Regions from separate parts of the Paenibacillus sp. FSL R7-0333 genome, predicted to be linked through region 2. Evidence: predicted binding sites of a transcription regulator. Region 2 holds the regulator's gene; each other region holds the start of a gene.
What was found. Region 2 encodes Rex, which represses fermentation and respiration genes when NADH is low (regulators of the CRP and FNR family bind a similar motif). Its sites were predicted from a motif close to TTGTGAAATATTTCACAA; they were not measured.
Positions count from the first base shown of each region.

Region 1: a site for Rex is predicted at 3,993-4,010, ahead of MKY86_RS33080 (phosphoketolase family protein). Genes of this name have one in related genera too.
Region 3: a site for Rex is predicted at 3,954-3,971, ahead of ric (iron-sulfur cluster repair di-iron protein). Genes of this name have one in related genera too.

Region 1 is NZ_JBBOBZ010000001.1:7,649,123-7,656,486, reverse strand. It holds gene MKY86_RS33090 (putative DNA modification/repair radical SAM protein) at 1-560, shown strand, start outside; gene MKY86_RS33085 (TIGR03915 family putative DNA repair protein) at 560-1,429, shown strand; gene MKY86_RS33080 (phosphoketolase family protein) at 1,495-3,879, opposite strand; gene MKY86_RS33075 (GntR family transcriptional regulator) at 4,155-4,877, opposite strand; gene MKY86_RS33070 (response regulator) at 4,971-6,113, opposite strand; gene MKY86_RS33065 (S-layer homology domain-containing protein) at 6,224-7,364, opposite strand, start outside.
Region 2 is NZ_JBBOBZ010000001.1:4,483,145-4,490,508, forward strand. It holds gene MKY86_RS18920 (AAA family ATPase) at 1-1,352, opposite strand, end outside; gene MKY86_RS18925 (hypothetical protein) at 1,345-1,887, opposite strand; gene MKY86_RS18930 (aminoglycoside adenylyltransferase domain-containing protein) at 2,113-2,874, opposite strand; gene MKY86_RS18935 (cell wall elongation regulator TseB-like domain-containing protein) at 3,073-3,594, opposite strand; gene MKY86_RS18940 (amidohydrolase) at 3,624-4,925, opposite strand; gene MKY86_RS18945 (redox-sensing transcriptional repressor Rex) at 4,915-5,565, opposite strand; gene dinG (ATP-dependent DNA helicase DinG) at 5,704-7,364, opposite strand, start outside.
Region 3 is NZ_JBBOBZ010000001.1:4,788,592-4,795,955, reverse strand. It holds gene MKY86_RS20440 (Gfo/Idh/MocA family protein) at 110-1,045, shown strand; gene MKY86_RS20435 (hypothetical protein) at 1,078-1,404, shown strand; gene MKY86_RS20430 (winged helix-turn-helix transcriptional regulator) at 1,530-1,847, shown strand; gene MKY86_RS20425 (hypothetical protein) at 2,235-2,957, shown strand; gene MKY86_RS20420 (DUF6773 family protein) at 3,160-3,603, opposite strand; gene MKY86_RS20415 (helix-turn-helix transcriptional regulator) at 3,581-3,805, opposite strand; gene ric (iron-sulfur cluster repair di-iron protein) at 4,032-4,727, shown strand; gene MKY86_RS20405 (hypothetical protein) at 4,860-5,546, shown strand; gene nirB (nitrite reductase large subunit NirB) at 5,817-7,364, shown strand, end outside.

The DNA of each region.
Region 1 (7,364 bases), 3.2 Mb from region 2:
CCTACACCCCGGTGGTGGAGGATTCCCTCCTGCCCGCACTAGACACCAAACCGCCGCTGCTGCGGGAACACCGGCTCTATCAAGCCGATTGGCTCCTGCGCTTCTACGGCTTCAAGGCGAATGAATTATTGGATGAGGCCGTGCCGAACTTCAACCCGCTGCTGGACCCCAAATGCAGCTGGGCCGTTAACCACCGGGAGCAGTTCCCCGTTGAGATCAACCGCGCCCCTTACGAAATGCTGCTGCGTGTACCCGGCATCGGCGTAAGAAGTGCACAGCGGATCGTGAAGGCCAGACGGGCCGGATCGCTCGATTTCCATGCGCTGAAGAAGCTGGGAGTGGTCCTCAAGCGTGCCCAGTTCTTCATCACCTGCAAGGACAAGCCGCTTGCGGGACTGAAGGTAAGCGAGCATACGCTGCTTCGTTCACTCATGTCCGGGGAGCAGCTCGCTCTCCAGCAGCCGCAGGTGGAGCAGCTCACGCTGTTCGACGACTTCAACCTGTCGGCCCTTCCGGCAGCAGATGGTTGGGACCTGCTCAAGAAAGGAGCGAAGGCCTGATGTTCAAGCCGTCCGCACTGGCGTACACCTATGACGGAAGCTTCGAGGGTCTGCTGTGCTGTGTATTTGAGAGCTATGCCTGGAAGGAGAAACCGCTGGCGATTCATGCTGAAGGCGGGGAAATAGGCCTGCTGCTGGAAGCGAAATGGATTGAGACCGACAAAGACAAGGCCGCACGAGTACTGAAGTCCCTGCCGCTTCGGATCAGCCGCGAAGCCGAGGAGCTGGTGCGTCTGGGCTTCTGGAGCTGCGCCCCCGATAAGGAGATGCTGCTGCTGAACTTCCTGTATCTCGGCTTCCAGCATGGCCGCAAGGTGATGAATATGCTGGCGGATGACACCGTTAACACGCTGATGAAGGCTGTCCAGCAGCTGCGGCATGAAGCGCATCTGTATACGGGTTTCGTCCGCTTCTCCGTATACGGCCCGGTCATGGCCGCAGTGATTGAGCCTCAGGGTTATGTGCTGCCTGTGATCCAGGAGCATTTCTGTGACCGGTTCCAGGGGGAGAGCTTCATGATCTACGATCAGACCCATGGGGCTGCGCTGATTCATGAGCCCGGGCGTGTGGCCATCGTGCCTCTAAACGGTTGGACCCCGCCCGAACCCGATGAGACGGAGGAAGCGTACCGCCGCTTATGGACTGGCTTCTATCATGCCATCGGCATCAAGGAGCGCCGCAATGACCGGCTGCGTTCCTCGAAGATGCCGAAGCGCTACTGGAAGCACATGGTGGAGATGAACGGCAGTAATGGTGTGCCTGTACTCACCGCGGGGCAGTGGAAGAAGGCATTGCAGCCGGAGGTCCCGGAGACCATAATCCAGCTCCAATCATTGGACAAAAAGAGCGCTCCGCAGCCATCAACATGACTACCGGAGCGCTCCTTAATTGAAGCCTACTATATTATTAATGAAATAACACTATCGTCCTAACCTTAGTTCAAAGCCTTCCATACCCAACTCTCTACCTCTGGAAGGTCGATGCCTTCTTCACGGATGTACGCGTGATGCTTCTGCACCATGGCGTCCATCTCGTCAGCGATGGCCTGGTATTTGCTTGCTTCCGGCAGGCTCAGCACAGCTTCCTTCGTAAGATCGAAGCGGTCCATCTGGTTGAGGACACGCATATCGAACGGTGTAGTGATATCGCCATTCTCACGGTAGCCGTGCACATGCAGATTATGGTTGTGGCGGTCGAAGAACAGGTCTTTGATCAGGCCTTCATAGCCGTGGAAGGCGAAGATGACCGGTTTGTCTTTTGTGAAAAATTGATCAAACTCCTCGTCAGACAAGCCGCGCGGATCAAGCTTCTGACTTCTCAGCTTCAGCAGGTCGACCACGTTGATGTAACGGATCTTCAGCTCAGGCAGCTTCTCATGCAGGATCGAGATGGCACCCAAGGCTTCCATAGTTGGTTCGGTACCCGAAGAAGCGATAACGAGATCCGGCTCTCCGCCTTTGTCGGTGCTGGCCCAGTCAATGATCTTAAGGCCTTTGTCCACCAGCTCCTGAGCTTCGTCAGCCGAGAACCACTGCGGACGCGGATGCTTGGAGGATACGATCAGGTTGATCTTCTGGCGGTCATTCAGGATCTTGTCGAACACAGCCAGCAAGCTGTTCGCATCGGACGGCAGATACTCACGGATGAATTCAGGCTTCTTGTCAGCCAGATGGCCGAGCAGACCCGGATCCTGGTGGGTATAACCGTTATGGTCCTGCTGGAACACTGTCGATGTGGCGATCACGTTCAGGGAAGGAATGTCTTCTCTCCAGGTCTGATCTGTAGCCTTGCGCAGCCACTTGAAGTGCTGGGTGATCATCGAATCGACCACGCGCAGGAACGCTTCATAGCTGGCGAAGAATCCGTGGCGGCCGGTCAGTACGTACCCTTCCAGAATCCCCTCTGCCTGATGCTCTGATAACTGGGAGTCAATGACACGGCCATACGGAGCGAGGAATTCATCCTGCGGTTCCTGAATGGCGTCCATCCATTGGCGCTTGGTCACTTCGAATACAGGTCCCAGACGGTTAGACATGGTCTCATCCGGTCCGAAGATTCTGAAGTTGCGGTTCTCTTCGTTGAGCGTAACAACCTCTTTCAGGTATTTGCCCAGCACCGCCATATCCTGTGCAATCACTTGGCCTGGAGCGGAATTATCGAGAGTATAGTTGCGGAAATTCGGCTTGTGCAGGTCTTTGATCAGTTTGCCGGCATTGGTTACCGGGTTCATGCCCATACGTCTGTCGCCGGTTGGCAGAATTTCAGCCAGATCTGCGTTCAAACGGCCATTCTCATCGAACAGTTCCTCAGGTCTGTAGCTGTTCAGCCATTCAAGCAATGCCGGAGCATGCTTCATGTTCTTCTGATCGACCGGAATCGGCACCTGGTGGGCACGGAAGGAGCCTTCGTTCGGCACGCCATCCCACGATTTCGGACCGGTCCAGCCTTTAGGGGAGCGGAAGACCAGCATCGGCCATACCGGACGGGCAGTATCGTTATTTTCACGGGCATTCTTCTGAATGGCGGCAATTCTCTCTACGATTGTATCCAGCACCTTCGCCATTTCCGGGTGCATCAGATCCGGGTTCTCGCCTTCTACGAAGAAGGCTTCCCAGCCGTTGCCGGCAAAATAGGCGGTCAATTCTTCTCTGCTCATCCGTGACAGAATCGTCGGGTTGCTGATCTTGAAGCCGTTCAAATGCAGAATCGGTAATACAGCACCGTCTGTAATCGGGTTGATGAACCGGTTGGACAGCCAGGAAGCGGCCAGAGGACCGGTCTCTGCTTCGCCGTCACCTACAACGACTGCTGAGATCAGGTCAGGGTTATCCAGAATCGAACCCACGCTGTGCGACAGGGAGTAACCCAGCTCGCCGCCTTCATGAATCGATCCGGGTGTTTCAGGAGCTGCATGGGAGGCAACACCGCCAGGGAAGGAGAACTGCTTGAACAGCTTTTTCAGACCAGGGATGTCCTGAGTGATCTGCGGGTAGATTTCGGTGTAGGTTCCGTCAAGATAAGAGTTCGATACCATCACCTGACCGCCATGGCCCGGGCCTTCAATATAGAACATGTTGAGATCATATTTAGTGATAACGCGGTTCAGGTGCGCATAGATAAAGTTCTGCCCAGGGATCGTGCCCCAGTGTCCGATCGGCTTCACTTTGACGTCTGCATCCTTCAGCGGTTCTCTTAACAACGGATTATCCTTCAAATAAAGCTGGCCTACGGAGATGTAGTTCGTTGCGCGCCAGTAAGCGTCAAGCTTTGCCAGATACGTTTTGGAGGAATAATCCACCTGTTCGATTGTTAATCCCATGTCTTCCACTCCCTAATCTTTTTCTTTGTAAATTGAATGTATCACTTCTACAGTTACATCATACATCGGCATTTCAGAAATTCAATCTTTTTAGAAATTAATACGGTCCAATATTGTGAAATTTTGAACATAGTATGAAATTCTCTGCAAAACACGCACAAAAAGATGTTTATTTTTATAATTATGGATTAATTTGTTATACTAAAAAACACAAAAAGACCGGGATTCCTCCCGGCCTGCTATACCTTAGTTATGCTATTTACACCGTCCATCCGTTAATGCACAGATACAAACGTGTTAAACTTTAGATACTCATAATGGAAGCGCATATGCGAGAATTCGAACGGCGTGCCGTTATCCAGGAAGAAGATCCCCTCCATAATCCCTACGGGTTCATTCTCCTTAAGATGGAGCAGCTCCTGATCATTCAGCAGTGAAGGCTCGGCAAAAATAGACAAAAAGGACTTGGTCACCGCCAGATTGCGCGACTCCTCCAGATAATGAAAAATCGACCCCTCGATAATCGTCTGGTCGAGATTTTGCACAATTTTGATCGGAATATATCCCGTCTCAATCATGAAGGGCGCACCTTCAAACAGGCGCAGACGCACGATCTTATACACGAAATCATGGGGCATCAGGAACAAATCCCGCTGAAGCTCCTCCGTGGGCCGGATGACCTCGAAGCTTAGCACCTTGATCTCCGGCTTCTTGCCGTGCATCTGGAAGTTATCCGACACCCCCAGATTAGAGCCTTCGTAATTGAAGATCGAATCGTTCTTTATGTATAACGGATTGATGAAGGTGCCGGAGCCGCGTTTCTTGAAAATAATGCCCGAGCTCTCCATCTTCGTCAGCGCACGCTTAATGGTACTGCGGCTAACCTGATACGCCTCGCTGAGACTGCGCTCATCCGGCAGCTTCATATCGGCGTACTGCCCGGCAAAGATCTTCGTTTTGAGGTCAGCAATAATCTGCTTGTAGACAAATTGGGTCATGGGGTGCTCCTTCGTCGGGTCTTTGCAGAACCAGTTCATTCAAGATTAAATATATCATAATTTAGATAGGGCAAAAAGGATGAATCCACGGATTCACCCTTTTTGACGCTTGTTGTCCCAATCCCTATACCATTTGACAATCTCCCGGCTCGGTTTCTCCGCAACCTCTGCTTCCATGACCGTTTCCAGCAATACATACTGTCTTTGCACCAGAAAATGAAAGCCCATTCTATCCGATATTTGCATGTACAATAATTGCGCCTGCTCCTCTAACGGATAGCGGGTGCAGACCTGTTCAATGTGCTTGAAGGCCTGTTCATATTCTGCATTCCCCATATACCAGCGGACCAGATTCAGCTTCAGCCGAATCCACTGCAGCTGGAATCTCTGCCGTTCAAGCTCCGCCCACACATAATCGTACCCCTCCAGATATTCGCTCTTGAACAGCTTCAGGATTCGTTCGTATTCGGGCAGGGTGTCATTCGAGAGCTCTAACCCCGCTTGGATAAAGCGGTCAAACTCATCAACGTCCAGGCAGATTCCATTCAGCTTGAGCAGATAGCCGTCCGCCGTATTTTGCAGGAGAATCCGTTCTCTGCTGAAGGGCTCCAGCATTTTGCGGATATGATACACAGCCGTATATAACTGCGGATAGGCCCTGTTCGGATCAAAATCAGCCCATAGCAACTCAATCAAAGTGGCTTTACTGACCACTTTGCCGCGATGATGCAGTAGGTAAAAGAAGATTTCCTGCGCCTTTGCCGTTCTCCATTGCAGTGACGGAAGCTCCTGACTCCCTTCGTAGATCCGGAAGGCATCGAGCATCAGCATTCTCCAGCTTGTCTGCGCTGACGCTGCCCGGGCTGCCAGGCCAGGCTTCTGCTGAGCGTTCAATCTCCGAACTGTAAGCTTCAGACGGTCCGTATGAATCGGCTTAAGCAAATAATCCAGAGCATTCAGCTCAAAAGCCTTGATCGCATACTTATCATATGCCGTTACGAATACAACCTGCAGATCGGGTCTCCGTTCCAGCAGCCTTTCCGCCATCTCAATCCCGCTCAGCTCCGGTAAATGAATATCGAGAAACACAATATCGGTCTCGGTCTCCTCTACCTTTTGCTGCCCTTGCAGCGGATCGGTATATTTGCCGATAATCTCAAAACACCCAAGCGCATGCAATTGGCGTTCCAAAGCCTTTAGTGCCAATTCTTCATCGTCAATCAGGATTGCTCTCATTCGGATCTCCTTCGCAACTGGAAATCGGTACGGTTTTATAACCATTATACTTTAAATTTAATGATTTAGGGGCTGGAGGAGAAATGATCTCTCCTCCAACCCCTATCCATTTATTCTGTAACCCGTTGTTCCTTCTGTTCACTGTCGATCCGGTACTGATGGTCGATGACAGCCTCCTGGATGTCCAGGTAGGCCCAATGATTCTTGGAGACATCCGGGAATTTCACCGCATCTGCTCCATGGAGCGGGCCGCGGTCAAACATCTGATTAACAATGACTACTGCTTCCGCACGGGTCAGATAAGCATTCGGCTTGAAGCTGCCGTCCGGATAGCCCTTAAGCAGGCCTGCCGACACGTTGGCTTCAATTACCGCCTGAGCCCAATGTCCAGTGGTATCGCTGAAGCCCGATTTTCCGTCAGCCGGTACGGCAAGCTTCAGGTAGTTGGCAGCAGCAGCGGCCATCTCTGCTCTCGTAATCGGTGCATTGCCCCGGAATTTCCCTGCCGGATCACCCTTCATCACGCCCTGTGCATTCACAAAGGCAATGGCTGCTGCCGCATAATGGCGGACAGCCACATCCGGGAAGGGAGGAGTGCCTACAGCCGCATTAGCATCATAGCCCAGATTCCGGGCAATCATGAGCGCCATCTGCGAGCGCGTTACCCGATCGTCCGGCTTGAATTGACCATCCGGGAAGCCAACGATATAGGATACATGTGTAGCAGGCGACTGATTATTGAAGTTGATAATCGTAAAGGTACTGAATTTGCTTACCGAGAATTCCAGTCCAAGCAGTCCCTCTTTATAGGTAACCGCTTTGCCTTTGACAACCTCTTTCGTGCCGTCGGTATGTTCAATGAAAATACCGAGCTGTGCGAGGAATGCATTACGCGCCGCTTCATTCGCAGGCAGCTTCACATCTCTTAGCGGCAGGATCAGGGTTACCGCCCTGCTGGACAGGTTCGTCTCGATGGTCATCGGTCTGGCGACCACTTCGATTTTGTTGTCCTTGGCCACTTCACGGACCACAGCTTCAAGCGTGGCTCTCTTCTCGATTTCACTCCGCTCTGTTGCACTTCTCACCGGCACCAGCCGGAAATAGAAGTCTTGTCCGATGCCTTCCAGCGATTCATTCGGAACACGTACAATTGCGTTCTCCGTATAGATTTCCAGTACAATGCCGTTCTCTTTCAGCAATTTGGCGGTTTCCGCCGGAATCTGGACATTCACTTCGCTGACATTGTCCGCC
Region 2 (7,364 bases):
ATCTTACTGTTTTCCTTCATTAATTCTTCAGTGGTAACCATTTGCAGATTCGCAATGCCGAGCGAGGTGAGCCCTGACTTCATCATGGTCTCGACGATATTCAGCGCCTGATCGAAGTCTCCACGGGAACCGGTACTGCGTCCGCCGTAATACATCTCTTCGGCAGCCGCTCCTCCCAGGGCAATCATGATCTGGTTCTCCAGGTAATCCTTCGTGTACAGATACTGCTCGGTCTGCGGATTATGCCGGACATACCCTAGAGCCTGACCGCGCGGGGTAAGTGTTACCTGGCTAACGCTTCCGGGGCGCAGCAGCTCAGCCATAATAGCATGTCCAAGCTCATGAATCGCTACCCGCTTCTTCTCTTCATGGTTGGTCTCACGGTCGGTCTTCTCACCCATCATGACCTTGTCGATCGCCATCGACAGATGACGCTGCTCTACCAGGGTCAGATTCTCACGCATCATGTAGATCGCGGCTTCGTTCATCACGCTCTCCAGCTGCGCACCCGAGAAGCCGTAAGCTTCTTCGGCGATTTTATCCAGATCCACGGTATCATGCAGCGGCTTGTTCTTGGCATGCAGGTCGAGAATCGACTTGCGGCCCTTCTTGTCAGGCATATCCACCTGAATATGGCGGTCAAAACGCCCCGGGCGAAGCAGCGCAGAATCAAGCATCTCCTTGCGGTTCGTTGCGGCTACCAGCAGGATGCGCGGGGTATCGTTGTTATAAATCCCGTCCATCTCCGTCAGCAGCTGATTGAGGGTCTGATCATATTCACGCTGCTGTCCGCCTTCTCGCTTCCCGCCGATGACGTCGATTTCATCAATGAAAATAATGGCGCTTTGCTTATTCTCCTTGAGTGCGCGTGTGCGGGCATCCTTGAACAAATCGCGTACGCGTCCCGCACCCACACCGACATACATCTCAACAAATTCACTACCCGAGGCAGCTACAAACACGGAGCCCGTATAATGCGCAGCAGCCTTAGCCATCAGCGTCTTTCCTGTTCCCGGAGGACCTGTAAGCAGAATTCCCTTAAGCGGGCGAATCCCGAACTTGCTGATTTCTTCATGCCGGATCAGGAAGTCCAGCGCTTCACGCAGCTCCTGCTTGGCATTGTCCTGTCCGCCGATCTCTTCAAAAGTCAGCTTGGAGGGGCCGTTCTTCTTGCGCTTCTTATCTGCACCTGCATTAACTGTCAGACCGCCACGGGCATGGGCAATGAACAGGAGCGCGGCAACCATACCCAGCGCTATGATTACGGGGAAGATATTGATCCCCACAAAAGCCATAAAAATCAGCATGACCGGAACGAATCCGGCTAAAACCTCTTTCCAGTACTTAGGCATTGTTCCACACTCCCATCTTGGCTGCTGCACGCGGCAGAATGATAAATTTGCTCTCAGTGCCGTTGCTCAGGCTTACATACACATTATTGTCATCAATCTCTGTGGTAGCTGTAACCCCGCTGTACTTGCTGTCCTGCTCCTTAAGTCCATCCAGCTTCGCTGGTATCAATGTATACTTCCGGCTCTCCATCGCTTCTGCTACAGAGAACATCGCTTTATCCCAGTACTCATCCAGCAGCTCGCTCGGCTTCTGCTCCACATCCAGCTTCAGGGTCCGTCCGTCAATAGCAGTGCTGCCTTCTCTTGATACATACTGCACCAGTTCACGTAATTTCGTGCCCGGCTGCAAATCCAGTTTCAAAGTGACCTCATTGCGTTTAATAGTAATATGGGAATCCTTCACTCCCTCGTAGGATGATACCAGCTTCTGAAGCGGCTCCTGCACCGCGAACTGACGGTAAGAATACCAGCCACCAAACAATAATGCAGCAGACAGCAGAGACGTTAGCAGTACAGGCATAAGACGCAGTTTCAAGAAACGTCCTCCTCTCAAAAATGACCGAGCATAACTCTATAATAAAGACCATCCAGCGTGTCTAGCGCCCTTCCGAGACTGACATGCTCTTAAGCATGTCTTAGTACAAGTAGTAGTATATCATAGGTGTATATACGATTTTACATAAAGTTGTGAATATATTTAAAATTTTTGATACTAATTTCTGGATGTTTCATGCGCTTATCATTTTTACCCGGCCAATCTTCAGTTCGGAGTCCGCTGGATTTCAGCCATCATATATTCCGCAAAATCAGTTAATTCGCCCGGCTCATAGCCTTCGGCGTCCCCCGCACCGCTATATTCCTTCAGACACTGTCTAAGCAAGCCGTGATAGACTTCAGGCAACTGCTGCAGCCCCCACTCCCCGCCTTCCTTCTTGGAAGAAACATGACCTTCCTGCATATAATAGAGTATCCTGCATAGATTCAGTATGTAATACACCGGTGATTTCTTAATATTCTGCGGCGCATCATCGATATCCCTGATAATGGAATCCAGATAGTACCTGTTGTCTACCGGCGCAAAGGCCTCGCGGATCGGCTCCCCGTACAAGATAAACCCGCGATGGTAGACTACTGCAAAATGCGCCGCCAGATCAGCATCCTCAAAGCCGCCGCACAGATAATTCTCATCAGTTCTGTACCGCTCTAAATGTGCTTCCGAAAAGTGAAATTCAAAAGGCGTAGGATACACAAAATTTCGCAGGTATGTCTTAAGGACGATGGATAGTTCAATTCCGCGCTTATTCGGCAGACTGTCATGATAACCTACAATACGCCTGGCAAGTCTATGACTGACCTCTGCGGGCAGCTTGTCATGTACGACGATCAGCAGATCGATATCGCTGGTATCGGGGTGAAAACAGCCCATCGCCAGTGAGCCATGCACGTAAATTCCCGACAGATTCTCCCCCAGCTCCTCCTTGAACAGATCCACCGCCTGATACAAATAGGACAAAATTTCCATATTATCAATTCCCCCTGTCTAAAATTCCGTCTCCTGTGGCTGATCTAATATACATGAATGGTATTGCAACCCGTATATACTCTCAAGCCCATGAACGGCTCTAACCTGTTCTTTACTCTTATGGATACACCAAAAAAAGCGGGAGCACAGTATCACTGTATCTCCCACTTCTCCTATAATCCAAGCCTGGCCGTCCGCTTAACGGTTCGGCAGACTGTACCCCTCACCGATGGCGCTGCCATCCTTGAAGCGGTAAAAGTTATAATAGAATCGCCCGTCTTTTTTGTAAAATAGCTGCCAGGCATATTCCCCGTTGTATACACCGGGCAGCAGCCGTTCGATCGTAATGTCCGGCAGCTGAGCGGCTATGATTCCGCGCATTTTCTCTTCTGAGGTGCCATTGCTCAGTTCCTCAGCATACAGGTCGTTGTCGCCTCCGGCAGGCTTGCCCTCCAAGGTGAAACGGACCCACACCATCAGCTCGGTCCCAGCTTCATTTTTACCGGTCAGCACCCAGTAGATCTCATTCTCATTCCAGACAGATTTCTGGGCCTTGGTTACCTCTGTTAGTCCGGCACGCGCCCGGGCCAGCTCCTTGGCCTCACTCCGCTCGTTCCACTGGTCCTTCATAATGTAGGCATAGAACTGGCTTAGTCCGAACAGAAGGAGCAGCACCACGGTAATCCCCAGCCAGATCCATTTTCTCCTCTTCTTCTTCACCACGCTGCTTCCTTTCCCGTTCCCCTGAATTACCGTTTAAGCAGGCTCTCGAACGTCTCCTGTGCTTTGCGGCGGATGGCTTCTTCATCAAGTGTCAGGCATTGTCCATGCTTCACAACCTGCTGGCCGTTCACCCATACATGCTCTACATCCTTGGCACTTGCCGAATATACGGCATGGGAGAGCAGATCGGTATGCGGCAGCAGATGAGGCTGGTCAATATCAAGTGCGATGAAGTCGGCCTTCATTCCTGCTGCAAGCCGGCCTACCCCGCTTAGGAAAATAGACTGCGCCCCGTACTCCGTAGCCATCAGAAGCGCCTCAGGAGCCGGTACCGCTGTAGGATCACCGCTTACGCCCTTGTGGATCAGAGCCGCCAGCCTCATCTCTTCGAACATATCCAGATTGTTGTTGCTTGCCGCACCGTCTGTACCCAGGGAGACCTTAATCCCGGCTCTCAGCAGTTCAGGAACACGGGCAACCCCGCTGGCCAGCTTCAGGTTACTGCCGGGGTTATGCGACACGCCAACGTTATGGCGGGCCAGAATCCCGATCTCTTCATCGTTCAGATGAACCCCGTGGGCAATGAGCGAAGGACGGGTGAACATTCCGAGCTTCTCCAGATGTGCGACCGGACGCAGGCCGTAGTCGGCCACGTTCTGTTCCACTTCATGGCGCGTCTCGGACATATGGGTGTGCATTGGCAGGTCTAGATCATGGGCAGCCTGCACAAACTTCATGAAAAACTCTGGAGGACAGGTGTACGGGGCGTGCGGTGAGAGCATGGTCGTAATTCTGCCGTCAGCCTTGCCGTGCCAGTTACGGGCAAAAGCAATCGCCTCAGCGAGCTTCGCTTGCTGTACCTCTTCCGGGCACAGCCCAATTACGCCGCGCATCAACACAGCACGAATACCAGACTGCTCGGTCACTTCCGCTACCCGGTCCATATGATCATACATATCGAGGAAGGTGGTTGTGCCGCCCTTCAGCATCTCCAGCACGGACAACGAGGTTCCCCAATATACATCATCACCAGTGAATTTCTCTTCCATCGGCCACATCTTCTCCTGCAGCCAAGACTGAAGCACCATATCGTCGCCGTATCCGCGCAGCAGTGACATTGCAGTATGACCATGGGTATTGACCAGACCAGGCATGAACAGCAGACGGCTGCCGTCTACGACCTGTGCGCCATCCTCCACTACCGGCTCAGCTTCACCTATGTAAGTAATCAAATCATTCTCCAGGGTCATGTACCCGCTCAGTACCGGCTTGTCACTGCCCGGAACCAGGAAGTGCCCATTCTTGATTATCGTGATCTTACTGCTCATCTTCAGCCTCATCCTTTCCATCATGCAAATAATAGGCCAAGCTCTGCAGATCTGTGGTGAAATCTGCGGCATGAATCCGGATATTGGCAGGCGTCTTGAGAATAACCGGTGCGAAGTTCAGAATCGCTTCGATACCGGAATCCACAAGAATATCAGCTACGTTCTGGGCTTCACTGTCGGGCACGGTAATAATCCCGATCCGGATGCCCTGCGAACGGATTGTACTGCTTAGCTCCTCCATCGGCTGCACAACCAGCGAGTTGATCTGCTGGCCCACCTTCGGCGGGTAGGCATCGAAGATGGCAGTAATCTTCATCGTATCCTTCAAGTAAGCGTTGTAGTTAGACAAGGCATGACCGAGGTTACCGGCTCCAACCAGTGCAACATTAATTTGCTGGTCAAGCTTCAGGATATGGCGGATCTTCTCAATCAGATAAGATACATCATAGCCGATGCCTTTCCTGCCAAAATCGCCGAAATAAGCCAAATCCTTACGGATCTGGGCGGGATTTAGGTCAAGCTTCTGGCCCAGCTCCTGAGAAGAGACTGTGGAGATTTCACGTTTTTGGAGATCGTTCAGGAAACGCAGGTACACTGGGAGCCTGCGCACGACGGCCTCCGATATTTTATCCGATTTCATGTATTCTCCTCCTTAAAAGTTGTGTTAGACCCGTACAATTATAGCAACCGTGCCCCGCCGCCTGCCGGAGTGGCAGGGCAGGCGGGAACGGATCTTCAGGTTAATCATGACTTATTAATAATAGCAATAGCAGAAGAATTAGGAAACCCCGCCGTCATCCAGCCATTCGGCAATTCTCGGGACCATCTGCTCGGTGAGCATATGCTCCATCTTGGGACCGGGGAGCGAGTACAGGAAGTACTTTCCATAATGCGATTCAATGACTCTGGTATCGTACACAATTACGATGCCCCGGTCCTGCGCCGTGCGGACCAGCCGCCCGAAGCCCTGCTTGAAGCGGATGACGGCCTGCGGCACGGACAGCTTCATGAACGGATTCTTCTTCTGTGCCTGAAGCAGCTCCGACTTCGCTTCTGCCAGCGGGTGATTTGGCGGCTGGAACGGCAGTCTGACAATCGCCAGGCAGGTCAATGCTTCTCCCGGGATATCCACCCCTTCCCAGAAGCTGCTGGTACCCAGCAAGACCGAAGCCGGGCTGTCCTGGAAGCGGCGGATCAGCTTGCTCCGGCTGCCGCCTTCCACACCTTGTCCGAGTACCGCGATATCCTGTGAGGCAAGTGCCTCCTTCAGCGGTTCATACACCTGGCGCAGCATCTTGTAGGAGGTAAACAGCACCAGCATCCGTCCCCGTGTTGTTACAGCTGTCTCGGCAAGGGAGTGCACGAGGGTGTCCACAAAGCGGGCATCCCCAATACTCCCCTTGACGCTCGGGAAGTCCCGGGGAATGACCAGGAGAGCCTGCTCACGATACTTGAATGGCGACGGAAGCAGTGCAGTCATCAGACGCCGCTGCTCTGCAGCTTCGCCAAGACCCAGGTTATCAATCATAAACTGGAAGGATTTATCCACGGATAAGGTGGCCGAGGTCAGGATAATGCTCTTCTTCTTATCGAAGAACAGCTCCCTGAGCTGGGTGCTGACATCTACGGGAACAGCATACATTTGCAGCGACTTGCCCTTATAATTGCCGCTTCCCTCCAGCCAATACACGATGTTCTCATCGTTCAGACTCATGAAGAAGCGGATCTGCTCTCTAATGGATGCCAGATCCTTGAATAACCCACCGATATCAGTCACAAGACTGTCTGAGGAGGATTGGCTGTCCGTGTCACGCATTTCACTGAGCATTTTGTCGCCCTTGCGGATGATATCGCTCAGACTGAGGTTCAGTGTATTCTCAAGGGCAGCCAGCTCCTCCCAATCCTTCGGCTTCTTGCCCGGCTGCAGGCGTGCCACCAGCTGGCCTGCTTCACCGGCCCCGGCATCGCTGCGCTCGGGCAGCAGGCTGAAGAGCCGGTCGCTGAGCGCATCCCAGGACTCCTTCACCGTCAGCAGATCGGGATAGATCCGGTCGATCACGCCGCTCCATTCGGAGGCCTGCTCACTGCCCGAAGACTGCAGACTCTGGCGGAGGGCAGGCAGCTGCCCGCTCCGGCTATCCTTATAGAGACGGGTGAGGGTATGGGCGAATGTGAAATATTTCATCTGCATGCCAAGATGCTTGCCGGCAATATCCTCCAGATGATGGGCTTCATCAATCACAAGATGGTCGTACGCCGGAAGAAGCTGATGCCCGGCTTTGACATCTGCGAACAGCTTGGAGTGATTGGTGACCACCACATCGGAGATCCCGGCTTCATGCTTGGCCCGGTGGTAATAGCATTTGCGGAACCAGGGACATGCGCGTCCCAGGCAGGAGTCGGTATCACTGGCTACCGTCTCCCAGAAATCGCCGCCCC
Region 3 (7,364 bases), 310 kb from region 2:
ATTAAAGCAATTATTGAAGCAAAGATCATTGTTCCCGCTGCATGTCACGGTATAATACATCTATAAGGGAATAGAAATTCCCCCAACATGTAAGGGAGATGCTGCTGTAATGAAACTATCTGTCCGCAAAAGAGTGGCAATGATCGGCATAGGCGATATTGCCCGTAAAGTCTATTTGCCGCTGCTCTCCCGGCATGATCAGGCCGAGGTGGTGGGAGTGCTCAGCCATTCCTCTGCTACGGTCGAGCGGGCAGTCCAGGCTTATCGCCTTCAGCGGGGGACAACCGAGCTTACGGAGCTGCTGTCCTGGGATCTGGATGCTGTGTTCATACATAGTCCTACAACTACGCACTATGAGCTGGTTACCTCTTGCCTGGAGCATGGGGTGTCCGTGTATGTGGACAAGCCGCTCTCCTATGATCTGGAGGAATCCCGCCGGATGGCAGAGCTTGCTGAGAACAAGGGGCTGCTGCTGGGAGTGGGTTTCAACCGCCGCTATGCCCCGATGTATGCCGCCGCCAAATCCTGGCTGCATAAGGCCGGAGGCATCAGCCAATCCACCGCTGTCAAACACCGGACGAAGCTGCAGCAGGGCAGCAGCCATGAGACGATCCATGATGACCTGATTCATATGCTGGATCTGCTGCTCTGGCTGTCCGGCGGGGATTATGAGCTGCTGCACACCAGCCTGAGGGCTGATGCGGAGGGGCGGCTTCTGCACGCCTCGGGAATGCTGGGCTGGGAGAATGGGACCACCGGCCATTACAGCATGGTCCGGGATGCAGGGGCCGATCTGGAGAAGCTGGAGCTGCACGGACATGGCAGGTCGGTGGAGGTGACAGACATGGAACGGGTTATATTATATGAGCAGGGCTCGTTGCCGCGCACGCAGAACTTCGGCAGCTGGGATACCGTGCTGGAGCGCAGAGGCTTCAGCGGAGCGGTCAGCCATTATCTCAGTAATATAGCGACACCGGAGCAATGCGGTATTTCCGCTTCGGCCGTATTGCCGAGCCATGAATTAGCAGCAAGATTAAGCCGCTGAGCGGTCAGCATCGCAGCAGAGAGGAGAACAACATGGAGGATTATGACAACAAGTCGATGGAAGAGAGGATTATCGAGAGCTACAAGCGGGACGAGGAAATGATGATTCTCGTATTTGCCCAGTGGTGTGTGAATAATAAGCTGGACCCGCATGCCCTGTATCTGCAGGCTTATCCGCAGCAGGAGGGCAATCAGGCGCTGGCCAATGCGCTGGCCCTGACGGTATCCGCGGAGGAGGCCGGGTTCATCTCCGATGATACGGTACTGGGTGTACTATCCCTCTACAGCAACGATGATCTTGCCTATGTGGTTACAGAGGCCATCCAGCTAAGACGCAAGGCAGAAGACACCAAGGATTGAGAGCGTAAATATAATAATAGTGGTTAATGAACTTTTTTTTGGCAAACGATGTTCATTCCAGAATAAATGTGGTAAAATTATATATACTAACTAATTGTAAGCTTCATAAGTGAGAGGTGATAACCATGGAAGAACATCAACTGACGATGTGCCCGAGATTTGAGACGGCTTTTTCGTTTCTGGGCAAGCGTTGGAACGGACTCATTATTCAGACCTTGATGAGCGGCCCCAAGCGGTTCAAGGATATTTCCGGACTGATTCCGTCAATGAGCGATAAGATGCTGTCCGAGCGCATGAAGGATCTGGAATGCGAGGGCATTCTGGTACGTCATGTGTACCCGGAGACACCGGTGCGCATTGAGTATGAATTAACAGTGAAGGGCCGTGCGCTTGAGCCGGTCATGCAGCAAATCCAGTCCTGGGCCGAGAGCTGGGTGGAGTAGCAGTACCGTAATATATATTTGATGACAGCCTCTTGCCGGGTATCCGGGTAAGGGGCTTTTCATATGCTGTTCTGCTTGAAATATAAGAATTTATAGGTTTCACACGATAACTTATCCTTCTATTTCTCGCTGAAACGGTACCGTCCTTTATAAGGACGGCAATGCCGTTTCCGCTTGTTTATGCAAATTTTGCCCAAATAAACCTTGCACTTAGGCCCTACCTGTGTAATATAATAGAACATACTAAATATTACGGATGTGTGGAAGCGTTAACAAAAGTAGGAAAAGCCCAGGGTTATGCGGCAGACGGATGCTTACGGGATGTGTTTTGGACGATGCTGATGGAAGGAAGCGGAGGGCTCACACAACTTTTAGGAGGCGAGGACCATGACCATCACCTTGTTTTCCCGGGAAATAACCTATGGAAAAAAGGATGTCGCCGAACTGGAGACTGCTTCGATTAAAGTACAGCTGATCTATGACAAGGTGCTGTTCATGCTTCATAACCATCTCCCGGATTCTCTGTGGGATGCGTGGATCGGTGTGCCGTATGAGATCATTTCTTCTCTATATAAAGGGGACAATGACAGCGGGAGCGTGTTTCAGAAATGGATTCAAGGCCCGTCCGGCTGGAAATGTATTGGTTGTGAGCGGCATTGCCTGGAGCCGGTAACGGCTAAGGGAGGGAGTGGCTCAAATGCTCAGCGCCGTTTTACTTTTCATAATGGAATTAGCCAGAGCATGGTACTTCAAGCTGTAATCTGGTCTATGTATGAGAACACGCGGCTGCTCCAGCCTTACTTGGGGGAGGAGGCTTTTCTGAGTGAGGAGGATATGGAGCTGATCTCTGTATATTTCGTGCCCACCTACCTTACCCCGGCACCGCTGAGCGAATTGAACAAACCGGCCAAAGAATACAAGGATAAGAACATCAGAGTGTATCAGGAATGGATCTCTGCCCCCGATCTGGTGCTGCAGTGGAACGGTGGCCTGACCGAAGGCAGATGGATGACGGGTGTATATGTGGATCATTCGCGGTTCGCCGGACTTGGCCCCTACCTGAAGGATGCGCAGGGCAAGCGGACTTACATGCAGGCGACGGTTCGATAGAAAAGTGAAGCTCGAAAAAAGAGTTGAACTTGAAGCCAGGTCGTCGCTGCGGTGAATATTTGTACTTCCGGCCGCTATTGTGTTTGGATTTCCTGATACAAACCGCTCTTCGCGGTAGAAATCCAAACACAAAGGCGATCGCTCCGCTCCTCCAGTTCCAAATTTCCCCTCCGCTTCTTTTGCTTCAGCAGCACAAGCCACTCTACTCCGCCCGGTTATTCCTCCGTCGGATAAAGTACACGGTGCTTAAGATGACCAGTCCTGCTGTAACGGAAATGACCAGAATCACCTTCCCGTTCGCACCGCTGTTTGCTGCTGATTGGGCGGCTGGATTCACGAAGGTAACAATAAGGATGCAGGCTGCCACCACGGTCGCCAGCATTGCACCCAGAACGTTTTTCCCTTTTGCTCCGCCCTGTAGTCCGCCCGGTCCCACATATGCACCGCTCCAGATCAGCCGTACGAGATAGGAACCCACACCCAGCATGAAAATTGCGTAATTACTAAGCGGATATTCCAGCCACTTCATTCCGTAGTTTTGCAGCGCCATGTCTGTCAGCAATAAGAATGCCATCAAAAGAAATGCCTGATTCCCCGCCTTGTGCCGCTGCTGCAATTGTCTCTCATCCAGGTTCGTTCTGCTCATCCTTCGTTCCCTCCCAAAATAATTGATCCAGCGTCTTCCCAAGGGTTACACAAATGTCAATACACAACCTCAGGGTGGGGTTGTAATCACCATTCTCAATCGCGATAATTGTCTGTCTTGTGACCCCCACGGCATCCGCCAGCTGCTTTTGCGACATGTCTTTTGCTGCTCTGGAGGCTTTGAGCCTCAGATTTTTCCCCATTCCCTCACCTCACGCATATTGTAAAATATATAAAACAAAATGTCTAGTATATTTTACATAAGAATACTAAAAGTTCGCGTTCATTAAAATTTGTTATATTCAGTGCGTACAATCACAAGTTCCGCCTAAGGCCAGTGATAAGGTGTAGAAGTGAAAAGAAGCACAAACCTACATCTAAACCTGAGGAGGGGCCAACATGGCGTCCAATCAATTAAACGATACAACAATTCATCCCGGGTTCACCCCGGAAGCAATGGTCAGAGATATTGTTCTGCAGTTCCCCAAAGCAGCTGATTATTTCAAGGCACAACGGATCGATTTCTGCTGCGGAGGTGCCAAGCCGCTGGCTGAAGCCGCTGCCGAGAAGGGTCTTGATCCGGCAGCAATGGTGCAGGAGCTGAACAAGCTGCAAGAGCAGCATCCGGTGCTGGAAGAGGATACCGCCTGGAACGAAGCTTCGTCAGAGGAACTGGTGGATTATATTGTGAACAAGCATCACCGCTACCTGCGTGAAGAGCTTCCGCTAATCAGCCAAAATGTAACCAAGGTGTTCCGCGTTCACGGTGAGGATTCACCGCACCTGGGAGAAATGCACCGCCTGTTCAATATGCTGCGTGAAGAGCTGCTGCAGCATACGGCGAAGGAAGAAGAGAGTGAATTCCCTAAGATGCTGGCCTACACCCAGAACCCAACCGAAGAAGGACTTGCGGAGCTGCGCGGACTGCTGCATAATTTGGAAGCTGAGCATGACGGGGCCGGAGAGATTCTACGCGAGCTGCGCAGAGTTACTAATAACTACACACCGCCCGCACATGCCTGCACGACTTATCGCCTGACGTATGCCCGGCTTGAAGAGCTGGAAGGCATGACCTTCGAGCATGTGCATCTGGAGAACAATATTCTGTTCCTGCGTTATCAATAGGACCTGCTGCATTGGATAAGTCCCTTCTGGGACTTTTTACTTTTTCTTCCGGCAGAAATGATTTGAGAACCCTTCCTCTATGCGTTATCCTTAAAGAGTCCGGGAAAATACATATGAAGGCGGTGCCGTGGGATGTCCACGAAATGGATGCGCTTCATGCTGTGCCTTCTCTTGCTGGCCGCGGCAAGCGGTTGTGGCTTGGGATCAGAGAATGGCGGCAGCAGTAACGGAGGCCAGGGATTAACCTTTTCAGTCAAGGTGGGTGACAGTGAAATGGCCGGAAGCTCGGCCAGATTGCTTAACGAAGCTTACGTGGCTGGGAATTCAATAATAGAGCTGTTCAGAAAGAGCGGCGTTGTTACATTTTCAGCGGATGGAACTAGTATTCTTGAGGTGAATAAGGTCTCCCTGGGTGAGGACATGAACTGGGAGATTCAGGTGAACGGCAAGAAGGTTCAAGAGCTGAATACAACCCTTGAACCGGGTTCAGCCATTACGATGTCAGCAGGGCCTGCCGGAACCGGAAAGATGTTTCAGCCTGTCATCATCACTGTGAACGGGGGGAGCGAGCAGCCGGAGCTGACACATTCGCATGTGCTTTCTTTTATGCAGGATATGTCCGTCAAGGGACTGCTGAAGAACAGCGGTATGGTTCGGCTTGCCGAGGATAACCGGACGGTGCTTACTGTGATGGATTATACCCCGCTCAGCAGCGAGGAATGGAGACTGAAGGTCAACGATAAAGGTCTGCTCGGTAATGGAGTGGACATGAAGCTCAGTCCGCAGGACAAGCTGGAGATCTCTCTGGTACTGAAATAAGTGAATGAAGTATAGGAGTGAGATCGTGTATCGAATGAATGGATATCTGTGCGAAACTGCATGGGTATCCGTTTTTTTTGAATAAAATATCTCTGTGCTTCACGCCATAAGTTGTCCTATGAAAGAACGCGAGAAGTCATCTCCACTTGTGTGAAAAAATTCACATACCATGTGACTGTGGTCACACTTGTCATGGAATTGGGGACAGTATAATTTCTCTATCAGGTAAAGTTATTGAAGAAATCAGAGTTTCTGAAGGAGGGTCTACCAGTGGCAGCGGAAAGAGAAAAGTTAGTGCTGATTGGGAATGGCATGGCGGGAGTAGGCACGATTGAGCAGATTCTGAAGCTGGGCGGCGCTTATGATATTACTGTCTTCGGCAGTGAGCCGCATCCCAACTATAACCGGATTATGTTGTCCTATGTACTTGAAGGCAGCAAAACAATTGAAGACATCATTCTCAACGATCTCGGGTGGTATGAAGATAATCATATTACACTGCATACCGGCACGACGGTTACCCGGATTGATGAACAGAACAAACTCATATTGACCGATAATGGACTGGCGGTTCCTTACGATAAAGCAATTATTGCCACAGGCTCGAATTCTTTCATTCTCCCCGTACCCGGCAGCACTAAGGATGGGGTAGTCGGGTTCCGAGATATCGCGGACTGCGATGCGATGCTGGCAGCGGCGAAGCAGTACCGCACGGCGGCTGTGATCGGCGGAGGACTGCTGGGTCTGGAAGCGGCGAAGGGCCTGGTCAATCTGGGCATGGATGTTACCGTTGTGCATCTGCTGGAGGATCTGATGGAGCGTCAGCTGGACCGTACCGCTTCTTCCATGCTACAGGCAGAGCTTACGCGTCAAGGTGTGAAATTCGCCATGGGCAAGCAGACGGTAGAACTGACCGGCGAAGAACGGGTGACCGGACTGCGCTTCAGTGACGGCAGTGAGCTGCCCGCAGAGTTTGTAGTGATGGCTGTTGGAATCAAGCCGAATGTCCAGCTTGCGAAGGACAGCGGAATCACCGTTAACCGCGGGATTGTAGTTGACGATTATATGCAGACTTCTATGGCTGATGTGTATTCTGTCGGCGAATGTACAGAGCACCGGGGAACCTGCTACGGACTCGTCGCACCGTTATTCGAGCAGGGCATGGTTCTCGCCAAGCATCTGTCAGGTAGTCAGACTCCAGGCTATGAAGGTTCAGTTGTAGCAACCAAGCTCAAAATTTCCGGGGTAGATGTATTCTCCGCTGGTGAATTCACCGAAACACCGGAGCATACCGTCATTTCTGCCAAGGATGAATGGAAGCGAACCTACAAGAAGATTTTGCTTAAGGATAATGTGATTGTCGGTGCTGTTCTGTTCGGTGATGTAACGGAATCTGCCAACCTGCAGAAGCTTGTGAAAAACAGCACAGAGATGACCAATGAAATCTATGATGAAGTTATGGGCACGAGCTGCTGCGGCGGAGGCGGTGCCAAGAAGGGCATGTCCGTTGAAGCGATGGCTGATGAAGAAATCGTCTGCGGCTGCAACGGCGTAACCAAAAAAGCGATTGTGGATGCTGTTACGGAGAACGGCTTCACTACGGTGGATGAGATCAAAGCCTGCACGGGGGCAACCCGCTCCTGCGGCGGCTGTAAGCCGGTGGTAGAGCAGATTCTGCAATTCGTTCTCGGAGACAGCTTCCAGCAGAGCGCCAAGCAGGGAATCTGCAGCTGCACCTCGCTTAGCCGGGATGAGATCGTAGCCGAGATTACGGCTAAAGGCCTCCGGACCACCAAGGAAGTCATGCATGTCCTGGAC